Regions from separate parts of the Pseudomonas sp. MAG733B genome, predicted to be linked through region 3. Evidence: predicted binding sites of a transcription regulator. Region 3 holds the regulator's gene; each other region holds the start of a gene.
The links. Region 3 encodes FliA, which starts transcription of late flagellar genes. Its sites were predicted from a motif close to CTAAAGTTTNNNNNNNNNNNGCCGNTAA; they were not measured.
Positions count from the first base shown of each region.

Region 1: the regulator FliA is predicted to act here: its motif matches at 3,586-3,613, upstream of V6Z53_RS17070 (methyl-accepting chemotaxis protein).
Region 2: the regulator FliA is predicted to act here: its motif matches at 2,812-2,839, upstream of V6Z53_RS28795 (methyl-accepting chemotaxis protein).

Region 1 is NZ_CP145732.1:3,692,614-3,699,393, forward strand. Features, by position in the region: gene V6Z53_RS17055 (hypothetical protein) at 1-244, opposite strand, end outside; gene V6Z53_RS17060 (AAA family ATPase) at 595-1,125, opposite strand; gene pnuC (nicotinamide riboside transporter PnuC) at 1,122-1,685, opposite strand; gene V6Z53_RS17070 (methyl-accepting chemotaxis protein) at 1,839-3,473, opposite strand; gene V6Z53_RS17075 (undecaprenyl-diphosphate phosphatase) at 3,751-4,581, shown strand; gene V6Z53_RS17080 (DUF1294 domain-containing protein) at 4,578-5,006, shown strand; gene V6Z53_RS17085 (MmcQ/YjbR family DNA-binding protein) at 5,026-5,385, opposite strand; gene V6Z53_RS17090 (LysR substrate-binding domain-containing protein) at 5,382-6,290, opposite strand; gene V6Z53_RS17095 (FMN-dependent NADH-azoreductase) at 6,421-6,780, shown strand, end outside.
Region 2 is NZ_CP145732.1:6,281,886-6,288,665, forward strand. Features, by position in the region: gene V6Z53_RS28790 (NAD(P)/FAD-dependent oxidoreductase) at 1-1,011, shown strand, start outside; gene V6Z53_RS28795 (methyl-accepting chemotaxis protein) at 1,127-2,752, opposite strand; tRNA gene V6Z53_RS28800 (tRNA-Pro) at 2,905-2,981, opposite strand; tRNA gene V6Z53_RS28805 (tRNA-Lys) at 3,077-3,152, opposite strand; tRNA gene V6Z53_RS28810 (tRNA-Pro) at 3,158-3,234, opposite strand; tRNA gene V6Z53_RS28815 (tRNA-Asn) at 3,244-3,319, opposite strand; gene clpB (ATP-dependent chaperone ClpB) at 3,620-6,184, opposite strand; gene pgeF (peptidoglycan editing factor PgeF) at 6,315-6,780, opposite strand, start outside.
Region 3 is NZ_CP145732.1:5,538,844-5,545,623, forward strand. Features, by position in the region: gene V6Z53_RS25285 (chemotaxis protein CheA) at 1-1,273, opposite strand, end outside; gene V6Z53_RS25290 (protein phosphatase CheZ) at 1,309-2,097, opposite strand; gene V6Z53_RS25295 (chemotaxis response regulator CheY) at 2,117-2,488, opposite strand; gene fliA (RNA polymerase sigma factor FliA) at 2,655-3,395, opposite strand; gene fleN (flagellar synthesis regulator FleN) at 3,392-4,222, opposite strand; gene flhF (flagellar biosynthesis protein FlhF) at 4,339-5,664, opposite strand; gene flhA (flagellar biosynthesis protein FlhA) at 5,676-6,780, opposite strand, start outside.

The DNA of each region.
Region 1 (6,780 bases), 1.8 Mb from region 3:
TTGCGAAGTCGCCATCGCTCAGCTCGGTGCTATTGAGTACCGAGGTCACTCGTGCTGAAGGATTGGCATTGACGGTGGTAGGGTTTGGGTCCTTGCCGCCATTGCGACCGAAATGCACGGCCTGGACATCGCGAGTCAAAACGATTGTGCCGTCGCCTTCGGCCTGGGCATTGAACGTGAGTACCGACGTTGCGGCACTTCCTATAAGCAGTAGGCAGGTCATGCCTTTTTTGAAAGTCCCCACGGTGCAATTCCTTCTTCTTGTGGGCTGGCCCTAGTCAGCGTTGTGAAGGAGAGAGCGAAAGCTGTGCCGCTTTTCGAATACTGTTGAAATTCAAGCGTTTGCAGATTCTGTCCGGGAGCAAGAATTTTCAGCTGTTTCAGCGCTGAGACACCACACAGGGCCTACAGCCAGCCAAAGCGCTTGCGATGCTCTAGAACAATGGTTTGCGAGGACGTGTTTCAATGGGTTAACAACCAAGGCCGAATCATGGCACGGGTGCTGAAACAGGCGGTTTGAGACAGAGAGGGTGTTTCAGGAACGGACACTTTCCCCCCAAAACAGGGGAAAGCGCTGGGTAAATCTCCCCAGAATCAGGGAAAGGGCGCAAGCAACCTCGACACGGCTTCGAAGGCCTGAACCCGACGATCAGCCCAGTCGCCACGCAGAATCTGAACAACTCTTCGATGCTGCTCCAGCCAGGCCTGGGTGTCGTTGAAAAATGCCTGGCGTTCGGTCAGTGCCGGTTGGCAGCGCTGGCCATCATCCGTCCAGTCGACGTTTTCCGGCGAAAGCAATAGATGCAGGTCGTATTGCCGGGCCAGCAATGCTTGCTCGATCCACGGCGGGCAATCGCCAAACAACGTCCGGCTCCAGAGCATGTTGCTCAACAAGTGAGTATCAAGGATCAGCAGTTCTGGTTGCCGGGCGCGGGCCTCGTCCTCCCAGCGCAACTGGCCCCGGGCAATCTCGGTGATATCGGCCAGGCAGGTGTCTCGCTGCTCCTGTTCGATGAACCAGCGCACGTACTCGCCCACCAGCAACCCACCGAAATGCGCTTGCAACTCGGCCGACAACCAACTCTTGCCGCTGGATTCAGGGCCTGTGAGCACCAGGACCTTCATGTGCGCAACGCCGGGGCGGTACGCCATTCACGCCAGCCTTGCACGGCGAGCAACAGGAACAAGCCGTACAAAGCGGCGGTCAGGTACATTCCTTTGTAGACGAATAGACCCACAAAGATCACATCCACCACGATCCACAATGGCCAGCATTGAACGCGTTTCTGTGCCATCCACAGCTGCGCCACCAGGCTGAAGCCGGTAAGGGCTGCATCGAGCCAGGGTTGCGCGGCGTCGGTCCAGTGCGCCATGGCCGCGCCCAGCATCAGGCTGCCAGCGGCACCGACGAGCAGACCGAACATCACCGATTGGCCGTCGAGCCGGGTCACTTCGCGCCCTTGTCGCGCATCGCCTGCACGGGTCCATTGCCACCAGCCATAGATCTGCAGGGCCGCGTAGATCACTTGCAGCAACATGTCCGAATACAGCTTCACTTCGAAAAAGATCCAGCTGTAAATCAGCACCATGACCAGACCGATCGGCCAGCACCAGGGGTTCTGCTTGACCGTCAACCAGACGGCAATGACACCGAGGGTGGCGGCAAACAGTTCAAGCCCGGACATGGAGGTTCCTTGGGGAAATCGAATTTGGGGGGCGGATTGTAACCGCAGGCAGCGGTATTTGGTTTGAAGATCAAAAGATCGCAGCCTTCGGCAGCTCCTACAGAACAAGGCGTTGACCTGTAGGAGCTGCCGCAGGCTGCGATCTTTTTGGCGTTACACCCGGAACTGCTTGAGCAATCCGTTCAATTGCTCACTCAAGCCCTTGAGTCGCACACTCGCCACGCTGGATTGTTCCGCTGCCAATGCGGTGCTGTGGGAGAGCCCGGCGGCTTGCGTGACGTTCTGGTTGATGTCCTCGACCACATGCGCCTGCTGCAAAGTCGCGCTGGCGATCGAGGCGTTCAGCCCGTTGAGGTTGCGCAGCGCCTGGCCGATGGCGTTCAGGCTGGCACCGGCCAGACCGGCCTGTTCAATGGTCAGTTGCGAGGCGCGGCTGCTGTCGCCAATGACTTTGACCGCCGCTTCGGAATGGGCTTGCAAGCGTTCGATCATCGACTGGATTTCTGCCGTGGACTTCTGGGTGCGCTGGGCCAGCAGACGAACCTCATCCGCTACGACCGCGAAACCGCGACCTTGCTCACCGGCCCGGGCAGCCTCGATTGCAGCGTTGAGGGCCAGCAGGTTGGTTTGTTCGGCGATGGAGCGGATAACCTCCAGAACACTGCCGATCTGGGTGCTTTCGGCGGCCAGCGTACGGATCACTTCCACGGCCTGATCGATCGTCGAAGACAGCGTGTCGATCTGTTGCAGGCTGCCGTCGATGTTGATCTGGCCTTGCTGCGCCTGCGCTTCGGCATCGCGCATTTCACTGGCGGCATGCTCGGCGTTTTTCGCCACGTCCTGCACGCCGTAGGTCACTTCATTAATGGCCGTGGCCACCAACTCCATCTGCTGCGATTGTTGCTGGCTGCGTTGCTGGGCTTGGGTGGCGTCGTTGCCCAGTTCGCTGGATGACTGGCCGAGGGCGCTCGCCGACACCTGCAACTCACCGATCACCAGCCGTAGCTTGGTGGTGAAGGCATTGAAATGCCGCGCCAGTTGCGTGACCTCGTCCTGGCCGTGGGTGTCGAGGCTGCGGGTCAGGTCGCTTTCGCCGCTGGCGATATTGGCCATTGCGTTCACGGTTTCCTGCAACGGGCGGACGATGCTGCGGGCAATCAGCATCACCAGCGCCACCATGATCAGTGCGATGGCCAGGCCGATCAGCGAAGCTTCCCAGACCTGTCCGTAGAACTCGGCCTGCATGTCATCGATGTACACGCCCGAGCCAATCACCCAACCCCACGGTTCGAACAATTTGACGTAAGAGGTTTTCTCGACCGGTGCGCTGGCACCGGGCTTCGGCCAACGATAATTGACGATCCCGGCGCCTTTGCTCTTGGCGACGGCAACCATTTCGTTGAATACCGCAAAACCGTCCGGGTCGCGGATCGCCGACAGGTTCTGGCCGTCAAGTTTCGGGTTAGCCGGGTGCATGACCATCACGGGCGTCAGATCGTTGATCCAGAAGTAATCGTTCTGGTCGTAACGCAGGCCGCGAATAGCGGTCAGCGCCTGTTTCTGCGCGGCTTCGCGGGTGAGGGTGCCGGCGGTTTCCAGACCTTGGTAATAACTGAGAACGCCGCTGGCGGTCTGCACCACATGCTGGGTCTTCTGCGCCTTGGCGTCGTACAAATCGTCGTGGATCTGCTTGAGCATCATCACGCCCAAGGCCAACAGCATCATGACGGCCACGATCAGGATGAGCCACAAACGGCGGCTGATCGACATATTGCGCAAGCTGTTCATAACGCGGTGCTCCGATTTCTTGTTCTGGGGTTTCTTGTTTTTGTAATGATTGATCGCCAGCATCCTGCCAGGTCCGATAACGCGGCAGCGCTTTTCAGACTTGTCTGATAGGATTTCGGCCCCGCGCGGTAAAACCTGAATACAAATTGATTTTTCACGGGTTTTTCACAGGCGACTGGGATCTTGCGCTCGTGGAATTTCAACTACGCTGAGCGCGATTAACGCTTTGTAAAATACTAACGGGGCATGCGTCGACGCATAGCCTTTTGGGGGATTGATGGATCTTTGGACTGCCTTTCAGGCTTTGATTCTTGGGGTTGTAGAGGGGCTGACGGAGTTTTTGCCCATTTCGAGTACCGGGCACCAGATCATTGTTGCTGACCTGCTCAACTTCGGCGGCGAGCGCGCCATGGCGTTCAACATCATCATTCAGCTCGGGGCGATCCTGGCGGTGGTGTGGGAATTTCGCCGGAAGATTTTCGACGTTGTCATCGGTTTGCCGACGCAGCCAAGCGCTCGACGCTTTACCGCCAACCTGCTGATCGCCTTCCTGCCGGCCGTGGTATTGGGGGTGATTTTCGCCGACCTGATTCACCACTACCTGTTCAATCCGATCACGGTGGCCACTGCGTTGGTGATCGGCGGGATCGTCATGCTGTGGGCTGAAAAGCGCCAACATGAAGTGCATGCCGAAACCGTCGACGACATCACCTGGAAAGATGCCCTGAAAGTCGGTTTCGCCCAGTGCCTGGCAATGATTCCGGGCACCTCGCGCTCCGGCTCGACGATCATCGGCGGCTTGTTGTTCGGCTTGTCGCGCAAAACCGCTACCGAGTTCTCGTTCTTCCTGGCCATGCCGACCATGGTCGGCGCGGCGGTGTATTCGGGCTACAAGTACCGCGACCTGTTCGTGCCGTCTGACTTCCCGGTGTTCGCGATCGGCTTCGTCACTGCATTCATCTTCGCGATGATCGCTGTTCGGGGCTTGCTCAAGTTCATCGCCAGCCACAGCTATGCGGCGTTCGCCTGGTATCGCATCGCATTCGGCCTGCTGATTCTGGCCACCTGGCAGTTTGGCTGGGTCGACTGGACTGCGGCCAAGCCATGAGTGACTCCAGCGCGCGCAACAATCCCGGGCGTAACTCCGGAGGCGAGATCCGCAATCCCCGGCTGAAACTGCTGGTGTTTGCGATCCTGTGCGCGCTGCCGTTGTTCGGTTCGATGTCGTTGTGGCTGCGAGGGGTGTCGCTGATACCGCTGGCAGCCTACGGCATCGTCAGCGTGCTGGCGTTTTTGCTGTACTGGAGCGACAAACGCAAGGCCCGCGCCGATCAATGGCGAACCCCGGAAAACGTGCTGCATGCCCTGGAGTTCGCCGGCGGCTGGCCGGGTGCGTTGCTCGCGCAACAGGTGTTTCGACACAAGACGCGCAAAGTCTCGTTTCAAGTGGTGTTCTGGCTCATTGTGCTGCTGCACCAGGTGTTCTGGATCGACCAGTTGTTCCTCGGCGCGCAGCTGTTCGCGTTGTTCTAAGTTCTAATAAAAGAAGGAATCAGAGCAGCAGCCCGACCTGAGTACGCTTGGGCAGTTTGCTGACCACCAGTTGATGGGAACGCTGCAACAGACCTTGCAGTTCTTCGGCGCCCAAAGGGTAGGGCGTTGCCATGATGATCCACTGGGCACGCGCCAGATAAGGCGCCGGATGAATGCCCGGTCGGTCGCAATGACCGAGAAACAGATCCTTGTCGACCTTGAACGCCAGGGAATCGCCACGCAAATTTTGCAAGGCGAACATCTTGTTCCCGGCAATCGAAAATACCCGCACGCCACCCCATTTGTAATCTTCCCGTGCGCCCGGCAAGGCCAGGCAAAAGGCCGCGACATCCGCTTCGCTCATGCGTCCTGACTTCATATCAAACGATCCCCGCAGGCATTGAATGTTTCGATCAAATGGTCGAGCCAGGCCCGCACGGCCGGCATCACGCCGCGACGGTGAGGATAGACCGCTTGCAACCAGCCACCCGGCAGCGACCAGTCCGGCAGCAGTTGCACCAGCGAACCGTTCGCCAGTTCCTGCTCGCAGTACATCATCGGCAGCGTGGTAAAACCCTGGCCGGCGAGCGCGCAGGTCTTGCGCACAATGAAATCGTCGATGCCCAGTCGCGCTTCAAGGGCCAGTTCGAAGCTTTTGCCTTGGCCGTCCACCAGGCGAATATGCACCATGCGGTCGGGTTCGAGGGCGCCGAGAACCGGCAGGTTCTTCAGGTCCTCGGGACGGTTGATGTCACGCCCTTGCAGGAATGCAGGACTGGCCACCACGAGCATCTGTGCCTGACGCAACCGGCGCGTGACCAGCAGCGGGTCTTCGTCGCCCGGTTCACGTACGCGCAGAGCCACGTCGACACCTTCGGTCACCAGATCGACGCGACGGTTGACCAGCATCACCTCCAACTGCACTTGCGGGTATTTTTCCAGAAAGTTGCTGATCACCTCCGGCAGCATTTCGTGCGCCAATCCAACGGGAGAGGACACCCGCAAGCGTCCTCGTGGCTCGCTGGACATGCTGGCCACGGCCTCGTCGGCCATTTCGGCTTCCAGCAACATCGCCTGACAGTGGCGCAGGTAGCGTTCGCCCACGGCGGTCAGCTTGAGTTGCCGGGTGGTACGCTGCAACAAACGCGCGCCAAGACGCTCTTCCAGCTCTGCAATACGCCGTGACAGCCGCGACTTGGGAATCCCCAGCAAACGCCCGGCGGCCGCGAAGCCACCGGCCTCGACGACTTTGGCGAAGTAATAGAGGTCATTAAGATCTTGCATTGGCGTTACTCAATCGTTCTATCAGTGAGACAAACTATCGCATTGTTGCACTCTAATCAGTTATTGGTTTCGTCTGTAGGATTGTCTCCATCAGATCGCCCTGGCGGCGATCCTCACCTGGAGATCCCACATGAAACTGCTGCATATCGATTCGAGCATTCTTGGTGACAACTCGGCTTCCCGTCTGCTGAGTGGCGAAGTCGTCAAAGCCTGGCAAGCCGCCGAGCCAACCGCCGTCGTGACCTACCGCGACCTGGCCGCCGATGCAATCAGCCACTTCTCCGCCACTACTCTGGTTGCTGCCGGCACCACCGCTGAGCTGCGCAACGCCGCACAACAGCACGAAGCCGAACTGAGCGCCCAGACCCTGGCCGAATTCCTCGCCGCCGACGCCGTCGTGATTGCAGCGCCGATGTACAACTTCACCATCCCGACTCAACTGAAAGCCTGGATCGACCGCATTGCCGTTGCCGGTCAGACTTTCCGTTAC
Region 2 (6,780 bases), 740 kb from region 3:
TATGACGAAGCCGGCCTGGAATTGGTGCCGGCGCGGGAAGTGCCTTACGACTCGCTGGTGATTTCCGTCGGCAGTACCACCAACGACTTCGGCACCCAGGGCGCGGCGCAGCATTGCCTGTTCCTCGACACCCGCAAACAGGCCGAGCGTTTCCATCAGCAATTGCTCAACCACTACCTGCGCGCCCATGCCGGACAGACCGACGCGGTCGAGCAAATCAGCGTGGCCATCGTCGGCGCCGGTGCCACCGGGGTCGAACTGGCAGCTGAACTGCACAACGCCGCCCATGAACTGGCGGCCTATGGCCTGGACCGGATCAAACCGGAAAACATGCACATCACCCTGATCGAAGCCGGGCCACGGGTGCTGCCGGCGCTGCCTGAGCGGATCGGCGGACCTGTGCATAAAACCCTGGAGAAACTCGGGGTCAACGTGATGACCAACGCGGCGGTCAGCGAAGTGACGGCGGATAGCTTGATCACCGCCGATGGCAAAGTGATCAACGCCAGCCTGAAAGTCTGGGCCGCCGGGATTCGCGCACCGGGTTTCCTCAAGGACATCGATGGCCTGGAGACCAACCGCATCAACCAACTGCAAGTGCTGCCGACCCTGCAAACCACTCGCGACGAAAACATCTTTGCCTTTGGTGACTGCGCTGCTTGTCCGCAACCGGGCACCGACCGCAACGTGCCGCCGCGCGCCCAGGCAGCGCATCAACAGGCGTCGTTGCTGGCCAAATCGCTGAAGCTGCGCATCGAAGGCAAGGCATTGCCGGAGTACAAGTACACCGACTACGGCTCGCTGATCTCGCTGTCACGTTTCTCGGCTGTGGGTAACTTGATGGGCAACCTCACCGGCAGCGTGATGCTGGAAGGCTGGCTGGCGCGGATGTTCTACGTGTCGCTGTACCGCATGCACCAGATGGCGCTGTACGGACCGTTTCGCACGGCGATGCTGATGCTGGGGAGCAAGATCGGACGCGGGACCGAGCCGCGTCTCAAACTGCACTGATAAAAACCTGTGGGAGCTAGCCTGCTAGCGATAGCGTCGGAACAGTCAACATCAATGTTGACTGACATAGCGCCATCGCTAGCAGGCTAGCTCCCACAATTTCTATCTGAAGAAATTACACCCGAAACCGCCGCACCATCCCCTGTAACGCATTCGCCAGTTGCGACAACTCATGGCTCGATGCACTGGTCTGATCGGCCCCAGTGGCGGACCGCACCGACAGGTCGCGAATATTCACCAGATTACGGTCCACCTCACGCGCCACTTGCGCCTGCTCTTCGGCCGCACTGGCGATCACCAGGTTTCGCTCGTGGATCTCATGCACGGAAGCCGTGATGGTTTGCAAGGCCTCGCCTGCGCGCTCGGCCAGGACCAGCGTGCTGGCAGCACGTGAAGCGCTGGTGTTCATCGCCTCGAGCGCCTGGCTCGACCCATCGCGCATGCCTTGGACCATTTGCTCGATTTCCTGAGTCGATTGCTGTGTGCGATGGGCCAAGGCACGCACTTCATCGGCCACCACTGCAAAACCTCGACCACTCTCCCCCGCCCGCGCCGCTTCAATGGCCGCGTTCAGTGCCAGCAGATTGGTTTGCTCGGCAATGGCGCGAATCACATCCAGCACCTTGCCGATATCCTGAGACTGATTGGCCAGGGACCGCACCAACTCCCCGGTACTTTGCACGTCATGGGCCAGCGAACTGATCGCGCTGGCCGTCTCGCTGACCCGTTCCTGCCCCAGATGCGCCGACTCACTGGACTGGCGCGTGGCATCGGAGGTAGACACGGCGTTGCGTGCGACCTCTTCCACAGCGGAGGTCATTTCATTGACCGCCGTGGCCGCCTGCTCAATTTCGTTGTTCTGTTGTTGCAGGCTCTGATTGCTGTCGAGGGTAACGGCGTTCAATTCATCGGCAGCCGTGGCCAGTTGCGTCGCGGAGCCGCTGATGCCTTGCAGGGTTTCCCGCAGATTCTGCTGCATGGTCGCCAATGCCTTGAGCAAACGGCTGACTTCGTCGTTGCCATGGGTTTCGATCGGGCGAGTCAGGTCGCCCTGCGCCACATGTTCCGCTGCACTCACGGCTTCACTCAGCGGACGCACGATGCTGCGGGTCAGCAACATGGCCAGGGCAACAGTCGCCAACGCCGCGAGGGCGATAAACAGGCTGACGATCGTGCGCGACGTTTCGTAGTGTTCTTTGGATTTCTCGCTCTCTGCCGCGACTTGTCGGCTAAACAGTTCCGCCAGGTCACTGAGTTGCTTGCCGGAGCCGTCGACCACGGTCTTCATATCCACCAGCAGCAGCTTGGTTAGCTCGTCGCGACGGCCTTGTTCGGCCAAGGTGAAGGATTGGGCAATACCGGCGCGATAGGCCGTGAAGGTGTTTTTGAATTGGTCGTACAACGCCTTGCCTTCAGCCGTGGTGACCAGCTTGTCGTAGGCCGCGATTTTGTCGCTCAGCTCCTTGTCCCGGGTATCCATCTGGCTGCGGTATTGCGCGATGTTCTTCGGGTCCGGGTCCAGCGCCATGCGCAAGGAAATGGTGCGAATGCGCAACATGATTTCGCGAATTTCATCACCGCCGCGAATGCTCGGCAGCCATTGTTTCTCCACCGCCACTTCACTCTCTCGAATGCTCGACATCTGCCCCAGCGCAAAAATCCCGAGCAGCGCCACGAGCACCGCGATCAAGGCAAAACCCAGTGCGGCACGGGGGGCAATATTCAACTGACGCAGAAACATAACGAGTGCCTTTGTTTTTGTTGGCTGAGTGGAGACGCTGTTGGCGCTCCGGTAGCTCGTTATCGGCAAGTTGTACGATGACTAAAGAGATGAATGCACTTTTTCGAAGGCAAAAAAAATCCCCGTATCTTTCGATACGAGGATTTTTAATATGGTCGGGGTAAGGGGATTCGAACTCCTGACATCCTGCTCCCAAAGCAGGCGCGCTACCGGACTGCGCTATACCCCGGTAAAAAAAAGGCACCTTTTAAAGGCGCCTTCTTCGATCAGTGCTTTTGGCCTCTGATCTTAAGATTCGATTCCAGCGCTAACTGGTTTCAAAAATGGTGGGTCGTGTGGGATTCGAACCTACGACCAATTGGTTAAAAGCCAACTGCTCTACCAACTGAGCTAACGACCCAAAAATGGTCGGGGTAAGGGGATTCGAACTCCTGACATCCTGCTCCCAAAGCAGGCGCGCTACCGGACTGCGCTATACCCCGGTTTGAAATTGGCTCCGTGACCAGGACTCGAACCTGGGACCCAATGATTAACAGTCATTTGCTCTACCGACTGAGCTATCACGGAACTACACATTTCAATTTACAACGGTGAAGCTTTACTGCGTTCTCTTCGACCCGTTCGCATCGCTGCGTTCGTGTGTCTGAGGCGCGCTATTCTACAATCTTAAGCACCTCTGTCAACCCCCTAAATTGCTTTCAAGTTAATGATTTGCAACTTATTTCAGATTTCCGCTTGGGGAGCAGAAACCCTACCGGGTGACTTACTGCGGGGCGCACTTTACAAGCCTTTTCCTTTAAGTTCAACAGCCTGGCGAAAAAAAGGCCTCGCAATGCGAGGCCTCCTTTTTTGTGCTGCCGTTTGGACTCAGTTGAAAACGATTTCGTCGTTTTCCACTGTACCCACAGCAGTGTCTCCCGGCATGAAGCGACCGGACAGAATCAGCTGTGCCAGCGGGTTTTCGATCCAGCGCTGGATCGCCCGTTTCAGTGGCCGCGCGCCGTACACCGGGTCGTAACCGACCGCGATCAGCTTATCCATGGCCTCTGGGCTCAACTCCAGCTTCAACTCGCGCTCAGTCAGACGACTGCGCAGACGACTCAACTGGATCTCGGTAATGCCAGCGATCTGATCCCGCGCCAACGGCTCGAAGATCACCACTTCGTCGACCCGGTTGATGAACTCCGGCCGGAAGTGGCTGGAAATCGCATCCATCACCGCTGCACGCTGCGCTTCACGATCACCGACCAGCTCCTGGATCTGCACCGAGCCCAGGTTGGAGGTCATGACAATCACGGTGTTCTTGAAATCTACCGTGCGGCCATGGCTGTCGGTCAGGCGACCGTCTTCGAGCACTTGCAGCAAGATGTTGAACACATCCGGGTGCGCCTTCTCGACTTCGTCCAGCAAGATCACCGAATAAGGCTTGCGACGCACCGCCTCGGTCAGGTAACCGCCCTCTTCATAGCCTACATAGCCTGGTGGCGCGCCAATCAAGCGAGCCACGGAATGCTTCTCCATGAACTCGGACATATCGATCCGCACCATCGCCTCTTCGGTATCAAAGAGGAATTCGGCCAGCGCCTTGCACAGCTCGGTTTTACCGACACCGGTCGGGCCGAGGAACATGAACGAACCACTCGGGCGATTCGGGTCGGACAACCCGGCACGGGAACGCCGCACCGCGTTGGAAACCGCGACCACCGCTTCGTCCTGACCGATCACACGCTGGTGCAACAGGCTTTCCATCTTCATCAACTTGTCGCGCTCGCCTTCGAGCATCTTCGACACCGGAATACCGGTCCACTTCGAGACGACTTCGGCGATCTCTTCTTCAGTCACCTTGCTGCGCAGCAACTGGTTTTCGGCTTTGCCGTGCTGATCGACCATCTGCAGGCTGCGCTCCAGGTCCGGGATCACCCCGTACTGCAATTCGGCCATGCGATTCAGGTCGCCTTTGCGGCGCGCGGTTTCCAGTTCCTGACGGGACTGTTCAATCTTTTGCTGAATCTGCGCAGAACCCTGAACCTCGGCCTTTTCCGAGTTCCAGATTTCTTCAAGATCCGAGTACTCACGCTCGAGACGAACGATTTCTTCCTGGAGTTTCTCCAGGCGTTTGATCGCCGCTTCGTCGCTTTCTTTCTTCAGTGCCTGGGACTCCACCTTCAACTGAATCAGGCGACGCTCCAGACGGTCCAGCACTTCCGGCTTGGAGTCGATCTCCATGCGGATGCGGCTGGCCGCTTCGTCGATCAGGTCGATGGCCTTGTCCGGCAACTGACGGTCAGTGATGTAACGATGGCTGAGCTTGGCCGCCGCGATGATCGCACCGTCGGTGATCGCCACCTTGTGGTGAACTTCGTAGCGCTCTTTCAGGCCACGCAGGATCGCGATGGTGTCTTCTTCGCTCGGCTCATCCACCAGCACTTTCTGGAAGCGACGCTCAAGCGCCGCATCCTTCTCTATATATTGGCGGTACTCGTTGAGCGTGGTCGCACCGACGCAATGCAGCTCACCGCGAGCCAGCGCAGGTTTGAGCATGTTGCCCGCATCCATCGAGCCTTCGCCTTTACCGGCGCCGACCATGGTGTGCAGTTCGTCAATGAACAGAATGATCTGCCCTTCCTGCTTCGACAGTTCGTTGAGCAGCGACTTGAGGCGCTCTTCGAACTCACCGCGATACTTGGCACCGGCAATCAACGCCCCCATGTCCAGGGACAGCAAGCGCTTGCCCTTGAGGCCGTCCGGCACTTCACCGTTGATGATGCGCTGGGCCAGGCCTTCGGCGATGGCGGTTTTACCGACGCCAGGCTCACCAATCAGCACCGGGTTGTTCTTGGTACGGCGTTGCAGGACCTGGATGGTCCGGCGAATTTCGTCGTCACGGCCGATCACCGGATCGAGCTTGCCGTCTTCGGCGCGCTTGGTCAGGTCGACGGTGTACTTATCCAGCGCCTGCCGCGCTTCCTCGTGATTCGGGTCGTTGACGGCCTCGCCACCACGCAGGTTGTTGATCGCGTTTTCCAGGGCTTTCTTGCTCACGCCCTGACCGAGCAACAGTTTGCCGAGCTTGCTGTTTTCGTCCATGGCGGCGAGTAGCACCAGTTCGCTGGAAATGAACTGGTCGCCCTTCTGCTGGGCCAGGCGATCAGCCTGATTGAGCAGACGTGCCAGATCCTGCGACATGTTGACGTCGCCGGTCGGGTTCTGGATTTTCGGCAGCTGGTCGAGCTCTTTGGTCAGCTCTTTACGCAAGCTGTTGACGTCGAAGCCCACCTGCATCAACAGGGGCTTGATCGAGCCGCCCTGCTGTTCGAGCAAGGCCTGCATCAAGTGCGCCGGCTCGATGGCCGGATGATCGAGACCGACGGCCAGGGATTGGGCATCGGACAATGCTAACTGCAATTTGCTGGTTAAACGGTCTATACGCATGGGTCACCTTCCTTTTGAGCAGGCCGGACCTATAAAACATCCTGAATGAAGAAACCTGCCAGATACCACAATAGATGTGGTCGATTCTGGGAGTTTCAAGCGTCGTGACGTTGATGCAGGTCAGGAAAGTCTAGCGTTCGAGCCAGATCAAGGAAGCAAATCGACCAGTGCGAGGGCTGCGTCGGTAAGAAAAGAAGCGCGGATCTGTCACGGTGCAGAAACCACCGCCATAGACTGCAGTCACACCGCGAGCCGCCAGACGCAGACGCGCCAGCTTATAGATGTCGGCCATGAACTTGCCGGCATTGACGCTCGGCACAAAGGCTTCAACCGCTTGCGGCAATTGCTGCACGAAGGTTTCGCGCACTTCCGGGCCAACTTCAAAGGCTTGCGGGCCAATGGCCGGACCGAGCCAGACCAGCACGTCGGCAGGTGGCACGGCCAGACTGTCGAGCGTGGCTTCCAGCACACCCGCCGCCAACCCGCGCCAACCGGCATGGGCCGCCGCAACGCGAGTGCCGGCACGGTCGCAAAACAATGCTGGCAGGCAATCGGCGGTCATTGCTGCGCAAGCGATGCCGGGAGTCGAAGTCCAA
Region 3 (6,780 bases):
CGGTTTGCAGGTCGGCCGTGACCACGTCGAGGTTCGACACCGCCTTGGACATGGCTTCATCGGCGCTGTTGGCACCGAGGCGAACCAAGCGGTTACGCACCAGCACCAATTCGCCGACCATGTTCATGATTTCGTCGAGACGCGCGGTATCGACCCGCACGGTGGTCTCGGCTTCGCTGGCCGGTTTTTCCGCCGGTGGCGCGGCCGGGGCACGGGCCGGAGCCGGTGCAGCAGCGGCGGCAGGCGCCGGTGTTTCGGCTTTCGGCTCGGGAGCCTTGGCTACCGGCTTCGGCGTCGCAGCCTTGGCGGCAGGTGCTGCAACCGAGGCGCTGGCGCCCGTTGCCGTTCCTGCCGTCGCGCCCACTTCGGTGAACTTGCCTTTGCCGTGCAATTCGTCGAGCAGCGATTCGAATTCGTGATCGCTGATCAGGTCACTACCGGCTGCAGCAGCGGCTGGCGCGGCTGGCGTCGGCACCGAAGCGATGGCCGATTCCAGCGCATCGACGGCAAAGTTACCTTTGCCGTGCAACTGGTCGAGCAGTGCTTCAAACTCGTCGTCGGTAATGTCGGAGCTATCGCCCGCAGCTTTTGGAGCCTGCGGTGCCGCAGGGGCAGCAGGTGCCACTGCATCGACGGCGAACTGGCCTTTGCCGTGCAGCTGGTCGAGCAACGACTCGAACTCGGCATCGGTGATTTCGTCGCTGGCAGCGGCATCGCTGGCAGGCGCTGGAGCAGCCGCCGGTGCCTCGGCCTGAGCCTTGACGGCGTTCAGCGAGTCCAGCAGTTGTTCGAATTCATTGTCGGTGATGTCACCCGATTCGCTTTCGGCGACAGGCTCTTCAACCACTTCGGCGACAGGTGCAGGCGCCGCCTCGTCCGCTGTTTGCGGCTCGGCCAGTCGGGCCAATGCGGCGAGCAATTCAGGCGTGGCAGCCGTGATCGGGCTGCGCTCGCGGACTTCGCTGAACATGCTGTTCACCGCGTCCAGTGCTTCGAGAACCACGTCCATCAATTCCGAGTCGACGCGACGTTCACCCTTGCGCAGGATGTCGAACACGTTCTCGGCGATGTGACAGCACTCCACCAGCTCGTTGAGCTGGAGGAAGCCGGCGCCCCCTTTTACAGTGTGAAAACCGCGAAAAATTGCATTGAGCAAATCCGCATCATCCGGACGGCTTTCCAGCTCGACCAGTTGCTCGGACAGTTGCTCTAGAATCTCGCCGGCCTCAACCAGGAAATCCTGAAGGATCTCTTCATCGGCGCCGAAGCTCATTAATGGTGTGCTCCTAACAGAACAGGTCTAAAAACCTAAAATCCAAGGCTGGATAACAAATCGTCCACATCGTCCTGACCGGACACAACGTCTTCTCTTTTATCGGCATGAATCTGCGGACCTTCACCCTGAGAGAGATGTTTTTGTGGATCTTTTTCTGCAAGCATCGCTTCACGGTCATGTTCGATGCCCGCAAAGCGGTCCACCTGACTGGCCATAAGCACGAGCTTGAGCAGGTTGCTCTCAACTTCGGTGACCAGTTGGGTCACTCGCTTGATCACTTGACCTGTGAGGTCCTGATAATCCTGGGCAAGCAGGATGTCGTTGAGGTTGGTCGACACGGCGCGGTTGTCAGTGCTGCTGCGCGCCAGGAATCCGTCGACGCGACGGGCCAGCTCGCGGAACTCTTCAGCCCCGACTTCGCGACGCATGAAGCGTCCCCAATCGGTGCTCAAGGCCTGGGCTTCGTCAGCCAGGCTGTTGACCAGCGGCGTGGCGTTTTCCACCAGATCCATGGTGCGGTTGGCCGCGGCCTCGGTCAGCTTGACCACATAACCCAGACGCTCGGTGGCGTCGGTGATCTGTGACACTTCCTCGGCTTGCGGCATGTGCGGGTCAATCTGGAAATTGACGATCGCGCTATGCAGCTCGCGGGTGAGCTTGCCCACTTCCTGATACAGGCCGCGGTCACGGGTCTGGTTGAGCTCATGGATCAATTGCACAGCATCGCCGAACTTGCCCTTTTCAAGGCTCTCGACCAGTTCGACGGCGTGTTTTTTCAGGGTCGATTCAAAATCGCCCTGCGAAGATTCGTTATGCCCCATAGCTCCCCCGTGGCGCAGTTCAACCGATGCGTTCGAAAATCTTCTCGATTTTTTCTTTCAACGCCTGGGCCGTGAAGGGTTTGACCACATAGCCGTTTACACCGGCCTGGGCCGCTTCGATGATCTGCTCGCGCTTGGCTTCAGCGGTCACCATCAGCACCGGCAGGTGCTTGAGCTTTTCATCGGCACGCACGTGGCGCAGCAGATCGATACCGGTCATGCCAGGCATGTTCCAGTCCGTTACCAGAAAGTCGATGCTCCCGCTGTTGAGAACCGGAATGGCGGTAGTGCCATCGTCGGCCTCGACCGTGTTGGTGAACCCAAGGTCACGCAACAGGTTTTTTATGATCCGCCGCATCGTTGAGAAGTCATCAACGATGAGGATTTTCATGTTCTTGTCCAATTCGACCTCCAAGCAGACTAAAACGCGCCCAGCACCTGGACGCGCCATTTCAATCAATCTGGCAAAACACTCGATGACTGTCTGGAGTACAGCGGATCGAGACCGGCGCGGTTCATCACCCCACCAGCCACGTCACAGTGCCCCCACACTGCCTTCAGCGCGCTCGCCACTCTCCCAAACGCCCCCGCAAACGGGCCGCGCACTGGCTGTGTAACTGGCTGACCCGAGACTCGCTGACTCCCAGGACCTCACCGATTTCCTTGAGATTCAACTCTTCGTCGTAGTACAGCGCCAACACCAGTCGCTCACGCTCCGGCAAATTGGCAATCGCGTCCGTCAGCGCCGCCTGGAAGCGTTCATCTTCCAGATCGCGTGACGGCTCGAGATGAGCACTCGCGCCATCCTCGTGCAGCCCTTCGTGTTCGCCGTCCTGCAACAGATCGTCGAAACTGAATAACCGGCTGCCCAGGGTGTCGTTCAAAATCCCGTAATAATCGTCGAGACTCAATTGGAGTTCGGCCGCAACTTCGTGATCTTTAGCGTCACGGCCGGTTTTAGCTTCAATCGAGCGAATGGCGTCGCTGACCATGCGGGTATTGCGGTGGACCGAACGTGGCGCCCAGTCCCCCTTGCGCACTTCATCGAGCATGGCGCCGCGGATGCGGATGCCCGCGTACGTCTCGAAACTCGCGCCTTTGCTGGCGTCGTATTTGGTGGAGACTTCCAGCAGGCCGATCATCCCGGCCTGGATCAAATCTTCGACCTGGACACTGGCCGGCAGACGCGCCAGCAAGTGATAGGCAATGCGTTTGACCAGCGGCGCATAACGCTCGATCAGCTCGTACTGCGCATCGCGTGCCGACTTCTTGTAGAGGTTGTAGCCGCTGGCTGTCATAGAACCGGTCCTGCCGTTTGTTGCACGAGGCGCTCGACGAAGAATTCCAGATGCCCGCGCGGGTTGGCAGGCAGCGGCCAGGTGTCGACCTTCTGTGCGATCGCCTTGAACGCCAGCGAGCACTTGGAGCGCGGGAAGGCTTCGTAGACGGCACGTTGTTTCTGCACGGCCTTGCGCACGCTTTCGTCGTAAGGCACGGCGCCGACGTATTGCAGGGCAACGTCGAGGAAGCGATCGGTGACCTTGGTCAACTTGGCGAACAGGTTGCGTCCTTCCTGCGGGCTCTGGGCCATGTTGGCCAGGACGCGGAAGCGGTTCATGCCGTAGTCGCGGTTAAGCAGTTTGATCAGCGCGTAGGCGTCGGTGATCGAAGTCGGCTCGTCGCAGACCACCAGCAACACTTCCTGGGCCGCGCGAACGAAACTGACTACCGAGTCACCAATACCCGCAGCGGTGTCGATCACCAGCACGTCGAGGTTGTCGCCGATGTCGCTGAAGGCCTGGATCAGGCCGGCGTGCTGCGCCGGGCTCAAATGAACCATGCTCTGGGTGCCGGACGCGGCCGGAACGATGCGGATGCCGCCGGGGCCCTGCAACAGGACGTCGCGCAGCTCGCAGCGGCCTTCGATCACGTCGGCCAGGGTACGTTTGGGTGTCAGCCCCAGCAGAACGTCGACGTTCGCCAGTCCCAGGTCGGCGTCCAGCAGCATGACGCGCCGGCCAAGCTCAGCCAAAGCCAGGGACAAGTTCACTGACACGTTAGTTTTCCCGACGCCACCTTTGCCGCCGGTCACCGCGATCACCTGTACGGGATGCATGCTGCCCATGTTATTTCTTTACCTTGTCTTGCATAGACGGAGGCCACATTACTGGCTGCGCGTTCGCAAACGGAACAATGCATGGCAGACCATCGATGTAGGTACAAAAACTATTCATTGTTACCTCAGCCTACCTGCTTGGTGGGGCTGTGGTAGATATCAGCGAACATGTCAGCCATGGCTTCTTCGCTGGGCTCTTCCTGCATTTGCACGCTAACGGCGCGACTGACCAGTTGATGACGGCGCGGCAGATGCAAATCATCCGGAATCCGCGGGCCGTCGGTCAGGTAGGCCACCGGCAATTCATGGCTGATGGCCAGGCTCAACACCTCGCCCAGACTCGCCGTTTCATCCAGTTTAGTCAGGATGCAGCCAGCTAGCCCGCAGCGCTTGTAACTGTGATAAGCGGCCGTCAGCACCTGCTTCTGGCTGGTGGTTGCCAGGACCAGATAATTTTTGGAACGGATGCCACGCCCGGCCAGGCTTTCGAGCTGCATGCGCAGCGCCGGATCACTGGCTTGCAGGCCGGCGGTATCGATCAGTACGACGCGTTTGCGCAGCAGTGGTTCCAACGCCTGCACCAGCGATTGGCCCGGATCGACATGGGTCACCGACACATTGAGAATCCGACCAAGGGTCTTGAGCTGCTCCTGGGCACCAATACGGTAGCTGTCCATGCTCACCAGCGCGATGTTTTGCGCGCCGTACTTGAGCACGTAGCGGGCAGCCAGCTTGGCCAGGGTGGTGGTCTTGCCCATGCCGGCAGGGCCGACCATGGCAATCACGCCGCCCTCTTCCAGCGGCTCGACTTCCGGGGTAGCAATCATCCGCGCCAGGTGCGCGAGCAGCATGCGCCAGGCCTGACGAGGTTCTTCGATATCGGAAATCATCGCCAGCAAGTCGCGCGACAACGGGCCGGACAGGCCGATGCGTTGCAGGCGACGCCAGAGATTGGCCTGGGCCGGACGGCTGCCTTGCAGCTGATTCCACGCCAGAGAGCCGAGCTGGACTTCCATCAGTTCGCGCAAGCTGTTGAGCTCGAAACGCATCGAGTCGAATGCACGCGAGTCGACAGCCGCTGCAGCAGCAGGCGCTGGCGACGGGCGCCGTGGCTCGGCGTAAGTCGGCTCGATGAGCGGTTCGGCGGCGGTCAATGGCAGGCCGGCGAACAACTGGCGATTGGTGGCGTTGTCGCTCTCGCCATCGCTGCGCAGGCTCAATTCGGCCTGGGCGGTGACGATCCGCGACTGAGTCTTGCGCAGCTCGTCTTCGAGTTCCATGTTCGGAACGCGCGGAGCCAGCGCCGACAGTTTGTAATCCAAGGCAGCCGTCAGCTCGACACCACCGGCGATCCGGCGGTTGCCAATAATGGCGGCATCGGCGCCCAGCTCATCACGAACCAGTTTCATGGCCTGACGCATATCGGCGGCGAAAAAACGCTTAACTTGCATAAACCACTACCTCAGCCGTTGGGCCCTACTGTCGCAACGATGGTCACTTGCTTGTTGTCAGGTATTTCCTGGTAGGCCAGCACATGCAGCCCCGGGACTGCCAGTCGGCCAAAACGCGAGAGCATCGCGCGAACCGGACCGGCCACCAGCAGGATCACCGGTTGACCTTGCATCTCCTGACGTTGCGCTGCATCGATCAATGAACGCTGCAGCTTCTCAGCCATGCTTGGCTCCAGCAGAACACCCTCTTCCGAGCCTTGTCCTGCCTTCTGCAGACTATTGAGCAATATTTGTTCCAACCTTGGCTCCAGCGTGATCACTGGCAGCTCGGAGTCAGTGCCTACAATGCTTTGCACGATTGCGCGGCTTACGCCGACGCGCACCGCAGCCACCAATGCGGCGGTATCTTGACTCTTGGAAGCGTTGTTAGCGATGGCTTCGGCAATGCTGCGAATGTCGCGCACCGGCACCTGTTCGGCCAACAGCGCTTGCAGAACCTTGAGCAGTTGCGACAGAGACAGCACACCCGGCACCAGCTCTTCGGCCAGTTTCGGTGAGTTTTTCGCCAGCAATTGCATGAGTTGCTGCACTTCCTCGTGGCCGATCAGCTCACTGGAGTGCTTGTACAGAATCTGGTTCAAGTGGGTGGCCACCACGGTACTGGCATCGACCACGGTATAGCCAAGCGATTGCGCCTGGGCGCGCTGGCTGATTTCGATCCATACCGCCTCCAGGCCGAAAGCCGGATCTTTGGCGGTAATGCCGTTGAGCGTGCCGTAGACCTGCCCCGGGTTGATCGCCAGCTCGCGATCCGGGTAAATCTCCGCTTCGGCGAGGATCACGCCCATCAGGGTCAGGCGATAGGCGCTCGGCGCCAGGTCGAGGTTGTCGCGGATGTGCACGGTCGGCATGAGGAAGCCCAGGTCCTGGGACAGCTTCTTGCGCACACCCTTGATCCGCGCCAGCAATTGCCCGCCCTGGTTGCGGTCCACCAATGGAATCAGGCGGTAACCCACTTCCAGGCCGATCATGTCGATCGGCGTCACGTCATCCCAGCCCAGCTCTTTGGTTTCCTGGGCACGGGCCGGCGATGGCAGCAATTCCTGCTGTCGCTTG